4 regions of the Streptomyces sp. ATCC 21386 genome follow, and region 1 is predicted to be linked to each of the others. Evidence: riboswitches for the same ligand, from Rfam matches in the RefSeq annotation. Region 1 holds a riboswitch; each other region holds the start of a gene.

The links. A riboswitch is a leader RNA that binds a small molecule or an ion and turns the genes downstream of it on or off. The one in region 1 is predicted to bind cobalamin.
Region 2: another riboswitch for cobalamin. It lies ahead of GWK25_RS13940 (ABC transporter substrate-binding protein); the one in region 1 lies ahead of GWK25_RS11470 (ABC transporter substrate-binding protein).
Region 3: another riboswitch for cobalamin. It lies ahead of GWK25_RS29345 (cobalamin biosynthesis protein); the one in region 1 lies ahead of GWK25_RS11470 (ABC transporter substrate-binding protein).
Region 4: another riboswitch for cobalamin. It lies ahead of metE (5-methyltetrahydropteroyltriglutamate--homocysteine S-methyltransferase); the one in region 1 lies ahead of GWK25_RS11470 (ABC transporter substrate-binding protein).

The regions. Positions count from the first base shown of each region.
Region 1 is NZ_JAAVVL010000001.1:2,612,428-2,615,627, reverse strand. Features, by position in the region: gene GWK25_RS11475 (nucleotidyltransferase domain-containing protein) at 422-1,063, shown strand; cobalamin riboswitch at 1,421-1,627, shown strand; gene GWK25_RS11470 (ABC transporter substrate-binding protein) at 1,668-2,717, shown strand; gene GWK25_RS11465 (iron ABC transporter permease) at 2,714-3,200, shown strand, end outside.
Region 2 is NZ_JAAVVL010000001.1:3,195,468-3,198,667, reverse strand. Features, by position in the region: gene GWK25_RS13955 (cation-translocating P-type ATPase) at 1-563, shown strand, start outside; gene GWK25_RS13950 (hypothetical protein) at 769-1,071, shown strand; gene GWK25_RS13945 (helix-turn-helix transcriptional regulator) at 1,136-1,447, shown strand; cobalamin riboswitch at 1,796-2,003, shown strand; gene GWK25_RS13940 (ABC transporter substrate-binding protein) at 2,016-3,083, shown strand; gene GWK25_RS13935 (iron ABC transporter permease) at 3,080-3,200, shown strand, end outside.
Region 3 is NZ_JAAVVL010000001.1:6,829,385-6,832,584, forward strand. Features, by position in the region: gene GWK25_RS29330 (hypothetical protein) at 1-381, shown strand, start outside; gene GWK25_RS29335 (hypothetical protein) at 311-622, opposite strand; gene GWK25_RS29340 (DUF397 domain-containing protein) at 653-859, opposite strand; cobalamin riboswitch at 1,104-1,236, shown strand; gene GWK25_RS29345 (cobalamin biosynthesis protein) at 1,337-2,278, shown strand; gene GWK25_RS29350 (cobyric acid synthase) at 2,275-3,200, shown strand, end outside.
Region 4 is NZ_JAAVVL010000001.1:3,177,910-3,181,109, forward strand. Features, by position in the region: gene metE (5-methyltetrahydropteroyltriglutamate--homocysteine S-methyltransferase) at 1-1,338, opposite strand, end outside; cobalamin riboswitch at 1,519-1,718, opposite strand; gene GWK25_RS13880 (3-hydroxybutyryl-CoA dehydrogenase) at 1,945-2,814, opposite strand; gene aceB (malate synthase A) at 2,811-3,200, opposite strand, start outside.

The DNA of each region.
Region 1 (3,200 bases):
TTCTCGCAGCAGCTGCTTCTCCCCGAGATACCGCTCGTCTCGGGCCTCACACGATCAGCGAGAGTGCGTCCCAGTCGTCAGCCGCCGCCAGGCAACCTTCCAGGATGGGCAATCGATCGAGCCAGAGCCGAGACGCTGCGCCTTCATCGCGACGAGATGCAGCGCGAGAGGAGTCGCTAGCTCCACAGGCAGCCGGCCCGTAGCGCGCCCACGTCGATCACCGTCCCGGTCGCCGACGCGTACGCGGCGCGGAAATCTGTTCCTACGTCGTGTCGCGCCTCAGTGGTCAGGTCCGTCGCCAGCAGGCGGCTCCAACCGCTTCGTGACAATACGTGATCGCGAGCGGCGTATGGTTCCAGGCCGGTTGCTCTCCTTCATCGGCCACGCCCAGGGATCTTCGATACGCTGATAGATTCCCGCAGTGAGCGAGCAACTGCCCAGCGTTGGCGCCGAGTTGTCCCCCGACGAGATCGAAGCTCTCCACGCCAGGTGGTCTTCCTGCTGGACCCCGAGTGACGTTGCGCAGCAGTTGGCCGGGATCGGCACGCCCTGGTATGTGGCTGCGGGCTGGGCACTGGACCTGTTCCGCGGCAGACAGACACGCGCGCATGGGGACATCGAGATCGGGATTCCGGCCACGCGTTTTCCCGAGGTCCGCAACCGCTTTCCCAGATACGTCTTCGACGCGGCAGGCAGCGGTCGGATCTGGGAGGACGCCACACCAGACGTGCTGGCCGCCGTACATCAGACATGGCTCCGCAATCCGGTCACCGGAAACTACCTGCTCGACGTGTTCCGCGAACCGCACGACGGCGACACCTGGATCTGCCGACGCGACGAGAGGATCCGGCTTCCCTACCGCGACATCATCCACCACACCCAAGACGGCATCCCCTATCTGGCACCCGAACTCGTCCTGCTGTTCAAGGCCAAGGGCGCCCGCCGAAAGGATCAAGCAGACTTCGACGCAACCGTCCCACACATGACCTCGGCTCAGCGAGAAACCCTGGCCGAGCTACTCGCCCGCGTACACCCGGGACATCCCTGGATTGCGGACGTGTAGCCGACGCTGCCCTGGTGGGCTCGCGTATCCAGTAGCCGTCGCCAATCCGCGCCCGCCCCCAATCGCGCAGCGGCGCTTTCGCGCGCACCGTGCAGAGCCAAGGCGCAGCCGTCAGCCGTCGCGGCACACAGGCGGCCTGGAGCCGTCCACGAGCCCGTTCCCTCCATTTGCTTCCTGGGCTTCTTATCGCTCTACCAGCCGAGACTGCGCGGGACCTCTACCGAGAAGCCGAACGGCACGTACAGGTCGGCGAGTTACCGGTGCCAGGGGCCGGGTCAGGCGGAGCGCGCTCACCTCGGGTCCGGCGCTCGACCGCTGGAGGACGCTCCGGGCACTTCGGAAGTTAGGTAAGCCTATGGTAATTTTCGGCCTGCCAGTCGAACTCGTGAACGCGGTCGTACGCGTATCGGGTCAGGGAATCCGGTGACAATCCGGAGCTGACGCGCAGCGGTGAGGGTGACGGGCGGGGCGACAGCCACTGGAGACGGTCACAGCCGGGTCCGGGAAGGCGCTCCGTCTGGATGATCCCGAGTCCGAAGACCTGCTGGCAGCCACCGTCCGAGCGGGCCTCGCGAATAGGCCCCGACGCCAAGGAACCCACGTCGTGCGCCTGTCACATCCTGCTCGCAGTTCTGTCCTGCTCCTGTCCGGAGTGCTCCTGCTCTCGGCCTGCGGCTCCGGCTCGTCGTCCGGCGGAGCCTCGGGCTCCGGCACGTCCGCAGACGCCGAAGCGCAAGCTGTCTCGCTCGACAACTGCGGTGAGAAGGTGACCGTCAAGGCCCCGCCGAAGCGGGCTGTGTCCCTGAACCAGGGCACCACCGAGATCATGCTCTCCCTCGGCCTGGCCGACCGGATGGTGGGCACCGCGACCTGGACCGACCCGGTCATGAAGGGGCTGGAGAAGGCGAACGCCAAGGTGCCCCGGCTCGCGGACAACCAGCCGTCGTTCGAAAAGGTCCTGGGGACCGAACCGGACTTCGTCGCCGCCTCCTTCGCCTCCACCCTCGGTAAGGGCGGGGTGGCCCCGCGCGAGAAGTTCGAGGAGCTCGGGGTACCGACCTACCTCTCGCCCGCCGACTGTGTGGGCAAGGACAACAAGGGCGCCAGCGACGGCTCCCGGACCGAACCGCTGGCCATGGACACCGTGTACCGGGAAGTACGTGAACTGGCCCGTATCTTCGGTGTGGAGGAGCGCGGCGAGAAGCTGATCACACAGCTGAAGGACCGGGTGGCCGAGGCCACGGCCGGGACCGACGCCAAGAAGGCCACCATCCTCTACTGGTTCGCCAACCAGGAGTCCCCCTACATGGCGGGCTGCTGTGGCGCGCCGGGCATCGTCACCGACGAACTCGGTGCCAAGAACGTCTTCGACGACTCCACCCAGGAGTGGCCGCAGGTGAACTGGGAGACCGTCGCCGACCGCAACCCCGACGTCCTGGTCATCGGCGACCTCGTCCGTAAGCAGCAGACCGCGGAGACCGCCGAGAAGAAGATCGAGTTCCTGGAGTCGAACCCGGCGACCAAGAACATGGACGCGGTGAAGAAGAAGCGGTACGTGCTGCTCTCCGGCCAGGCGATGAACCCCACGATCCGTAACGTCGAAGCCGTCGAGACCGTCGGCGCGGCACTGCGCGAGTACGGGCTCGCCGGATGACCACCGCCCTGCGTCCGCCCGGGGCCCGGCCCCTGCGGTCGGGCCCCGGTGCTGTGCGGACCACGGTCGGTCTGGGCGTCGGACTGGCCGTGCTCGCCCTCTCCGTCGCCGTGGCCGTCACCATCGGCCCGGCGGACATCGAGGTCGGCGACGTCTGGTCCGTCATCGCCTCCCATCTGGGCTGGGGCACCGCGGAGGTGTCCCCGATCCGGGACGGCATCGTGTGGAACCTGCGGCTGCCGCGCACACTGCTCGCCGCCGTGTGCGGCGCCGGACTGGCGGTCTGCGGGGCGGTGATGCAATCGCTGCTGCGCAACCCGCTCGCCGACCCCTTCGTGCTGGGCGTCTCCTCCGGCGCGTCGACCGGTGCCGTCGTCGTGGTCGTCCTCGGCGCCGGCGGTGCCCTGTCCCTGTCCGGGGGCGCGTTCGTGGGGGCGCTCGTGTCGTTCGCACTGGTGCTCCTGCTCAGCCACATCCTCGGCG
Region 2 (3,200 bases), 580 kb from region 1:
TCACCGACCTCGGCGTGACCCGCATCGTGCTGCTGACCGGCGACGCACCCGAGACCGCCCAGGCCGTGGCCGACACCCTCGGCATCACCGAGGTCCACGCCCACGCCCTGCCCGAGGCCAAACTCCAGCTGATCCGCGACCTCCAGACAGACGGGCACAGCGTGGCGATGGTCGGTGACGGCACCAACGACGCGCCCGCGCTGGCACTCGCCGACGTCGGCATCGTCATGGGCGCCCACTCCTCCCACGTCGCCCTGGAGACCGCCGACATCGCCCTCGCCGGAAACGACCTGCGCCAGGTCGCCGCCGTGGTCGAACTCAGCCGGCACACCCTGCGCGTCGTACGCCAGAACTACACCCTGTCCATCGGCGTGAACCTCGCCGGCCTCATCGCGGGCGCGGGCGGCTCCATCAACCCCGTCCTCGCCGCCCTGCTGCACAACACCAGCAGCATCGCCGTGGTCGCCAACTCCGCCCGCCTGGTGGGCCACACACCCCACCTGCCGAGCGACACGGCCGGACGGTTGCGTGCCGCACCGCTCGAGGAGCGGCGAGTGCGCTGACGCGGATTCCCGTCAGCCCTCTTCGAACCCAGAGCGTGGCCGCAGCTGTTCGCCGCCCGCATCGGGCTCGAGCCTCGGCGCCCGGAGTTGACCAGCACTCCACCACCGAACCGCTAACACATGCAGCAATCGCTATATGTTAATGTCGCCATGCACTGACCGCGGCGAGAGCCGCGGGCGCACAACCACGCACAAGGAGCACTCCATGGCCACCGCAACCGAGCACCGCACCCACGACGACCACGCACACACCCACGGCGCAGGCTGCGGCCACGTCGCCTTCCCGCACGGGGACCACACCGACTACGCGCACGAGGGCCACGTCCACCGGGTCCACGGGGACCACGTCGACGAGTGCGCGGAGACCGGCCACGCCGTGCACGACGGCCACGACCACCAGCACGGCGAGGGCTGCGGCCACGTCGCCGTTCCGCACGAGGACCACACCGACTACGTGCACGACGGTCACCGTCACGCGGCCCACGAAGGACACTGGGACGACCACTGACAGCTCGCACCCCGAGCGGCCAACCGCCGCACTGGAAATCGTTGCCATATGCTAATGTCTGCATATGACAATGGCTTCCCCTCCCCCGGCGGACGAGCCGCTGCAGACCCTGCAGGCCGCGAGCGACCTGCTGCGCGCACTGGCGTCGCCCGTCCGGCTGGGCATCGTCCGCGAGCTGGCCGACGGCGGGAAGTACGTCCACGAGCTGGTGACCGCCCTCGGCGTCAGCCAGCCTTTGGTCTCCCAGCACCTGAGGGTGCTGCGCACCTCCCGGATCGTCACCGCCCGGCGCGAGGCCCGCGAGACGCGCTACCGCCTGACCGACGACCATGTGGCACACATCGTGCTGGACGCCATTCGGCACGCACAGGAGTAGGGCCACGTCCAGACGCGGCAACATCTTGAGGGCCGCCCGGCTTCCCGCCGGGCGGCCCTCGGTACCTGGGCAAGAAGGGGCGCTGAGTTCTCCGACGTACCCGCCGACACACACGCACATGCCGCCCCCCGCTCGACTGAGTCTCTTACGCCGGCGGATCACCCAGGCCACGGCCCTTGCGTCGGGGCGCTGGGGCGCTGCGCCACCGGCCTCCGGCCTCCGGAAGTCAGGCCTGCCATGGATTACGCCCCCACGCCGCTGTTCCACGGAAACCGCGTGCGTCCTGCGCGGTCCGATGCCCGGCGACCGGGAGTACCGCAGGCACTGCGGCGGAAGCAGGTAAGGTCATGGTAACTTCCGGGCGCCAGTCGCACTCGTGCACACGGACGTCCGCGTGCACGGGTCAGGGAATCCGGTGGGAGTCCGGAACTGACGCGCAGCGGTGAGGGTGACGGGCGGGGCGACAGCCACTGGACCCGGTGATGGCCGGGTCTGGGAAGGTGCCCCGTCGGAATGATCCCGAGTCCGAAGACCTGCTGGCAGCCGACCGTCCGAACGGGCCCCGCGCATGGGCCCCGACGCCCAGGAAGTCACTGTGCCGCTGTCACGTCCCGCCCGCTGTTCCCTTCTGCTCCTGACCGGGGCGCTGTTGCTGTCCGCCTGCGGCTCGGGCTCGTCGTCCGACGGGTCCGGGAAGTCCGCCGAAGCCGGTGCCCGGGCCGTCACGCTCGACAACTGCGGGGAGAAGGTGACGGTCAAGGCCCCGCCGAAGCGGGCGGTGTCCCTGAACCAGGGCACCTCCGAGATCATGCTCTCCCTCGGGCTTGCCGACCGGATGGTGGGCACCGCCACCTGGACCGACCCGGTCATGAAGGGGCTGGAGAAGGCCAACGCGAAGGTGCCCCGGCTCGCCGACAACGCCCCGTCGTTCGAGAAGGTCCTGGACGCCGAGCCGGACTTCGTCGCGTCCTCCTTCGCCTCCACCCTGAGCAAGGGCGGGGTTGCCCCGCGCGAGAGCTTCGAGGAACTCGGAGTGCCGACGTATCTCTCGCCGGCCGACTGCGAGGGCAAGGACAACAGCGGCGACGGTGACGGCTCACGGACGAAGCCGCTGGCCATGGACACCGTCTATCGCGAGGTGCGTGAACTGGCCCGGATCTTCGGGGTGGAGGAGCGCGGCGAGAAGCTGGTCACGGAGCTGAAGGACCGGGTTGCCAAGGCCACCTCCGGGATCGACGCCGAGGACACCACGATCCTGTACTGGTTCGCCAATCAGGAGTCCCCCTACATGGCGGGCTGCTGCGGCGCACCCGGCATCATCACGAACACGCTCGGCGCGAAGAACGTCTTCGACGACAGTGAGCAGGAGTGGCCCCAGATCAACTGGGAGACCGTCGCCGACCGCAACCCCGGCGTGCTGGTCATCGGCGACCTCACCCGTAAGTCGCAGACCGCGGAGACCGCCGCGAAGAAGATCGCGTTCCTGGAGTCCAACCCGGCGACCCGGAACATGGACGCGGTGAAGAAGAAGCGGTACGTGCTGCTCAGCGGACAGGCCATGAACCCCACGATCCGCACCGTCGAGGGAGTCGAGAAGGTCGCCGCCGCGCTGCGCGCGTACGGACTCGGCGGATGACCACCGCTCTGCGCAAGCCCGCGGCCCGGTCCCCGCGGGCCGCCGTGGGGACCCTGCGGACCGCGGCCGGCCTGGGCGCCGGGCTGGCGGTGCTCGCGGTGTCCGTCGCCGTGGCCG
Region 3 (3,200 bases), 4.2 Mb from region 1:
AGCGCCCTCAAGGCGTACGCCATGCAGCACCCCGAGTGGGCGGAGGCCCTGATCCAGGTCGAGAGCGCCCGGGTGGCGGGAGCCGTCCGGCTGCTGTCCGTGCGGCTGTTGCTCGGCACGGCGTGCGGCAGCGTCCTGCTGTTCAGCATCTCGGTCGCCACCCGATTCGGTCCGGGCCTTCCGCTGGGCGGGGTGTCGCCGCTCGGCTCGGCGGTGATCGGCGCGGTCGGTGCGGCCCTCGTCACCGCCCTCGGCGCATGGCTGGGCAGGCTCCTGCGCCACCGCTCAGCCGACTCCCGCAACGGCGCCGTCAGCGGTGGTGCGGCCGCCGGGGCCGAGCCTCCCCCAGCGCCCGGTTCAGGACCCGGAGCCGTTCCGTGACCGGGGTGAGCCCCCACCACAGGCCGGCCCCGGCGGCACCGAGCACGGTCACCACCAGCCAGACCAGAGCACGCACCTCACCGCCCGGGACCAGCAGCGCGGCCAGGGCGCCCACTCCGACGGACAGCACGCCCATCACGGAGCAGAACAGCGCCAGTGGGGCAGCCGCCGTCACCCGTTGCCGCCAGACGCCCGGCTTCCGCAGGCGCGCCGAGGCGGTCTCCTTCGCTCGGTCTCCCATGTGTGCACCTCCCGTCCCCCGAGCGGATCTTCACGATCCGCCCGCTCCCGGGTCCACAAGCCCCGCCAGAAAACCACACCACGCCGCGTAGCGAAAGACGAGCAGCGCGTCACGATTCCCGTTCGAGTCACGGACCATGACGCGCCGGTGCCCGGCGGCCACTTCCACGCAGTCGCCCCCGTTGTCGGAGTAGCTGCTCCTGACCCACACCCGTGCCGACGACTCCCTGCCGATCACACCGACCTCCTCCAAGCCCAAGAGTCAGCGCACCGACACGGCGTCCACCGCGACGACCCGAGCGTAGTGTCCCGCCTCCGCGTGGGTGCGGTGCTTTCGTACTGCCGTTCCCTCAAGTGTTCCCAGCCTGGGTATCGGAGAAGAGCGCAGAAAGAGCCGATTCGGGCGTCTGGCGATATTTCAGCGATGTGGGGCTGAGCACACCCCTGCGCCGCAGGTCAACAGCAAGTTGACGGGTCTTCCGGGAGCGTGGTGGACTGCCGGGGCCATGTACGACGGCAGGAGAGGAAGCCGGTGCGATTCCGGCGCGGTCCCGCCACTGTCACCGGGGAAGAACCTCCCGGGAGCCAGGAACTCTCGCCGTCGGTCTCGTCGAACCAGGGCGTGGACACCCTGAGTGAGGACATATCGCCATGCGCGGCTGCCGCCTGAGTGCCTGTACCGGTCCCTCGTCCGACCTCGCGATCGGCTGAACCGGTGCGTGCCGACCGCGTGTTCGCGTACGGCGCCACCGCCGGAATCCTCGGTGACCTGCTGCTCGGTGATCCTCGCCGGGGGCATCCGGTCGCCGCGTTCGGGCGGGCCGCCGGCGCCGTGGAGCGGGTGTTGTGGCGGGACCACCGGGGGTGGGGCGCGCTGCACACCGCCGTGTGCGCGGGTGGCGCCGTGACGCTCGGGGCCGTCGCCTCGTCCGCCGTACGCCCCTCGCGTGCCGCCTCCGTCGCGTTGACCGCCGCCGCCACCTGGGCCGTCGTCGGGGGGACTTCACTCGGGCGGGAGGCCCGGGCGATCGGGCGGTCCCTGGAGGCGGGGGACGTCGACGGCGCGCGGGACCGCCTGCCGCATCTGTGCGGGCGGGACCCTCAGGCGCTGGACGCGGACGGGATCGCGCGGGCGGTCGTGGAGTCCGTCGCCGAGAACACGTCGGACGCGGTGGTCGGGGCGCTCGTGTGGGGAGCCGTCGCGGGTGTGCCCGGGCTGCTGGGGTTCCGGGCCGTCAACACGCTGGACGCCATGGTCGGACACCGGTCCGAGCGGTACCGGCGGTTCGGCTGGGCCTCCGCGCGGCTGGACGACGTGGTGGGGTGGCCGGGGGCACGGCTGACGGCGGTGCTGGCCGCGGCCTCCGGCGGGGACGCCCGGGGGGCGGTACGGGCCTGGCGCGCGGACGCGCACAGGCATCCGAGTCCCAACGCGGGGCCCGTGGAGGCGTCGTTCGCGGGGGCGCTCGGAGTGCGGATGGGGGGCACGTTGTCGTACGGGGGGCGGGTCGAGCACCGGCCTGTGCTCAATGGGGAGGGACGCGCCGTCGCCGTGGGCGACATCGAGCGGGCCGTGCGGTTGTCCCGGCGGGTCGGATGGCTGGCTCTGGGGATCGGTGCGGGTGTGTCGCTGCTGCGGTCGAGGAGTCGGGGATGAGTGGCGGGCTGTTGGTCGCCGGGACGACCTCCGACGCCGGCAAGAGCGTGGTCACCGCCGGGATCTGCCGGTGGCTGGTGCGCCGGGGCGTCAAGGTCGCGCCGTTCAAGGCGCAGAACATGTCGCTCAACTCCTTCGTGACGAAGGAGGGAGCCGAGATCGGGCGGGCGCAGGCCATGCAGGCCCAGGCCTGCCGGGTGGAGCCCACCGCGCTCATGAACCCCGTGCTGCTCAAGCCCGGGGGCGAGCGCAGCAGTCAGGTGGTGCTGCTGGGGAAGCCCGTGGGCGAGATGAGTGCGCGCGGCTATCACGGCGGGCGGCAACAGCGGCTGCTCGGGACCGTGTTGGACTGTCTCACCGAGCTGCGGGGCACGTATGACGCGGTGATCTGCGAGGGGGCCGGCTCTCCGGCCGAGATCAATCTGCGGCGGACCGACATCGTCAACATGGGGATCGCCCGGAACGCCGGGCTGCCCGTGCTCGTGGTCGGCGACATCGACCGCGGTGGGGTGTTCGCGTCGTTCTTCGGGACCGTCGCGCTGCTCTCCCCCGAGGACCAGGCCCTCGTCGCCGGGTTCCTCGTCAACAAGTTCCGGGGCGACGTCTCCCTGTTGGAGCCGGGGCTGGACATGCTGCACGGGCTCACCGGCCGGCGGACGTACGGGGTGCTGCCGTTCCGGCACGGGCTCGGCATCGACGAGGAGGACGGGCTGCGGGTCTCGCTGCGGGGGACGGTGCGGGAGTCGAACGTCGCGCCGCCCGTCGGGGAGGACGTGCTGCGGGTCGCCGTGTGCGCGGTTCCGCTGATGTCCAACTTCACCGATGTGGACGCGCTCGCCGCCGAACCCGGTGTCGTGGTGCGGTTCGTGGACCGGGCCGAGGAGCTCGCCGACGCCGATCTCGTCGTCGTCCCGGGGACCCG
Region 4 (3,200 bases), 570 kb from region 1:
GATGGTGGTGGTCGGCAGCAGCGGCAGGCCGAGATGGGCGCGCTGGGCCGCGGCGCGTTCGCCGTACGGCTGGGAGCGGCGCGTGTCGGCGTCCGTGACGGCCTCGGCGCGGTTGCGTACGGCCGGGTCGCGGGTGATCGGGGAGCCGGCGCGGGAGGCCAGGTCGGCGCGGTTGGCGGCGAGTTCGGCCGTGATGGCGTCGGTGCCCTGGGCGAGGCCGCGTGCGAGGGTGACGATCTCGGCGGTCTTCTGCCGGGCGAAGGCGAGCCAGCGCAGAATCTGCGGCTCGATGTCCCGTTCCAGGCCCGTGTCGAGGGGCACGTGGAGGAGGGAGCAGGAGGCGGCGACGTCGACCCGGTCGGCGAGGCCCAGCAGGGTGCCGAGGGTGGAGAGGGACTTCGCCAGGTCGTTGATCCAGATGTTGCGGCCGTTGACGACACCGGCCACCAGGCGCTTGCCCGGCAGCCCGCCGACGGCGGCGAGCGCGTCGAGGTTGGCCGCGGCGGCCTCGGTGAAGTCCAGGGCGAGTCCCTCGACGGGGGCCTTCGCCAGGACGGGAAGCGCCTCGCCGAGCCGGTCGAAGTACGAGGCGACCAGCAGCTGCGGCCGGTCGGTCAGCGCCCCGAGGTCGCGGTAGGTGCGCTCGACGGCGTTCAGTTCCGCAGGGGTGCGGTCCTGCACGAAGGCGGGCTCGTCCAGCTGGACCCACTCGGCGCCGGCCGCGCGCAGGTCGGCGAGGACCTCGGCGTACACCGGCAGCAGGCGGTCGAGGAGGGTGAGCGGTTCGAAGTCCGCGGGGGCGCCGGGGGCGGGCTTGGCGAGGAGGAGGTAGGTGACGGGGCCGACCAGGACCGGGCGGGCGGTCAGGCCCAGCGCCAGGGTCTCCTTGAGCTCGGTGACCTGCTTGGTCGAGTCGGCCGTGAAGACGGTGTCCGGGCCCAACTCGGGCACGAGGTAGTGGTAGTTGGTGTCGAACCACTTGGTCATTTCCAGCGGGGCGACGTCCTGGGTGCCACGAGCCATGGCGAAGTAGCCGTCAAGGGCGTCGGCCTCGACGGCGGCGCGGTGGCGGTCGGGGATCGCGCCGACCATGACGGTGGTGTCGAGGACGTGGTCGTAGTACGAGAAGTCGCCGGTCGGCACCTCGTGGATGCCGGCGTCGGCGAGCTGCCGCCAGTTGGCGGCACGCAGGTCGGCGGCGGTGGCGCGGAGGGCGTCGGCGGTGACGCGGCCCTTCCAGTACCCCTCGATCGCCTTCTTCAGTTCCCGGTTCTGACCCTGGCGGGGGTAGCCGTACACGGTGGCCCGTGCTGCCGCGGCTGCGGACTTGCTGGTCACGGAGATCTCCTTCGCGAGACGATTCCCTGAGATCCCGGAGACGGGACGAGAACGCGAAGGGATGACGAACCGGACGGAACCGACCTCACGCGGCACAGCGCGGTCCTCCGCCTGGTATGTACGCCGACCCGCCCTCGAGGTCACCGAGATCTCCGCGCGCGGAACGGTCCGCGCACGGGCAGTTGGCAGGTCTTCGGACTCGCGGGCACGTCCTCGTCGTTCACCGAGGAGGACACCTACTGGCCGTCGCTTCCCGGGCCCGGTACGTCGGACCCAGTGCGTATGACGGCGGTCGTTCCCGCTCACCGCTGCGGGGCAGTCCCGGATTCCCACCGGGTTCCCTCTTGCGACACCCCGCCTGGCGGACGGGGCGAACCAGCTGCTCCGGCCACCCTACGGGGTGTCGCCCGCGGGGCAAGGGAGCGGTCCAGGATCTGGAAGGTGACACGGAGCACGTCGGAGGAGGAGGAGAGGAGGAGGGCGGGAACGACGGCGAGGGGCGGGAAGCGCCGCACTCGCGCTTCCCCGCCCCTTCCCAGTCGCGCCGCGCGGGACCCTCACCCCTCGCGGCGGTGCGGGCCCCTCAGCCCGCGTCGTACCAGGCCCTCAGCCCTGGTCGTAGGTGTGGAAGCCCCGGCCGGTCTTGCGGCCCAGCAGCCCTGCCTCCACCATCCGCTGGAGCAGCGGGGGAGAAGCGTAGAGGGGTTCCTTGAACTCGTCGTAGAGCGACTCGGCGATGAACGCGACGGTGTCCAGGCCGATCAGGTCCGCCAGCTTCAGCGGGCCCATGGGATGGGCGCAGCCGAGCTCCATGCCGGAGTCGATATCGGTGGCGGTGGCGAAGCCGGACTCGGCCATCCGGATCGCCGACAGGAGATACGGGACGAGGAGCGCGTTGACGACGAAGCCCGCCCGGTCCTGGGAACGGATCACCGTCTTGCCGAGGGCCCGGGTCGCGAAGTCCTCCACCGCGACGGTCGTCGCGGCCGACGTGTGCAGCGAGGTCACGACCTCCACCAGGGGCAGTACGGGCACCGGGTTGAAGAAGTGCAGGCCCACGACCCGGTCCGCGCGGCTCGTGGCCATGCCGAGCCGCATGATCGGCAGGGAGGAGGTGTTGGTGGCGAGCACGGCCTCCGGATCCTCGACGATCTTGTCGAGGGCAGCGAAGATCTCGGTCTTGGCGTCGGCGTTCTCGATGACGGCCTCGACGACGAGCTGGCGGTCGGCGAGGTCGTCCAGGCTGCTGGTGAGGACGAGCCGGGCCAGGGCGTCGCCGGCGGCTTCCCGCGTCAGCTTGCCCCGTCGTACGGCACGCTCCAGGGAACCCGCGATCCGGTCGCGGGCGGCGCGGGCCGCGATGGCGTCCGCCTCGCAGACCACGGTGTCGAGCCCCGCCCGTGCGCACACCTCGGCGATGCCTGCGCCCATCTGTCCGCCGCCGACCACGCCGACGCGTCCGATTGCCGCGCTCATGCCTGGGCCTCCGTCCGTCGCACCAGGTGCCGGGTGTAGGCGTCCGGTGTGAAGAACAGCGGCAACTCGCTTGCCAGCGCGGTCCGTTCGAAGAGGGCGCGGATGTCGTCGACGGGCGCCCACGGGTACTCGGCGCCGAGCGCTGCCACCTCGTAGTCGAGGATCTCCTCCACTGTCGCCCGGTCGATGACCCGGTGCCGCAGCCACTGCCAGATCTGCACGCGGGCGATCTCGGCGGTGGCCGCGTCCTCCATCAGGCCGTTGATGGCAACCGCGCCCTGCCCGCGCAGCCAGGCGGCGAAGTAGCGCAGCGCGACGGAGACGTTGGTGCGGATCCCCTCCAGGGTGGGCGGGCCGCTGATCCGGCGCACCGACAGCAGGTCGGC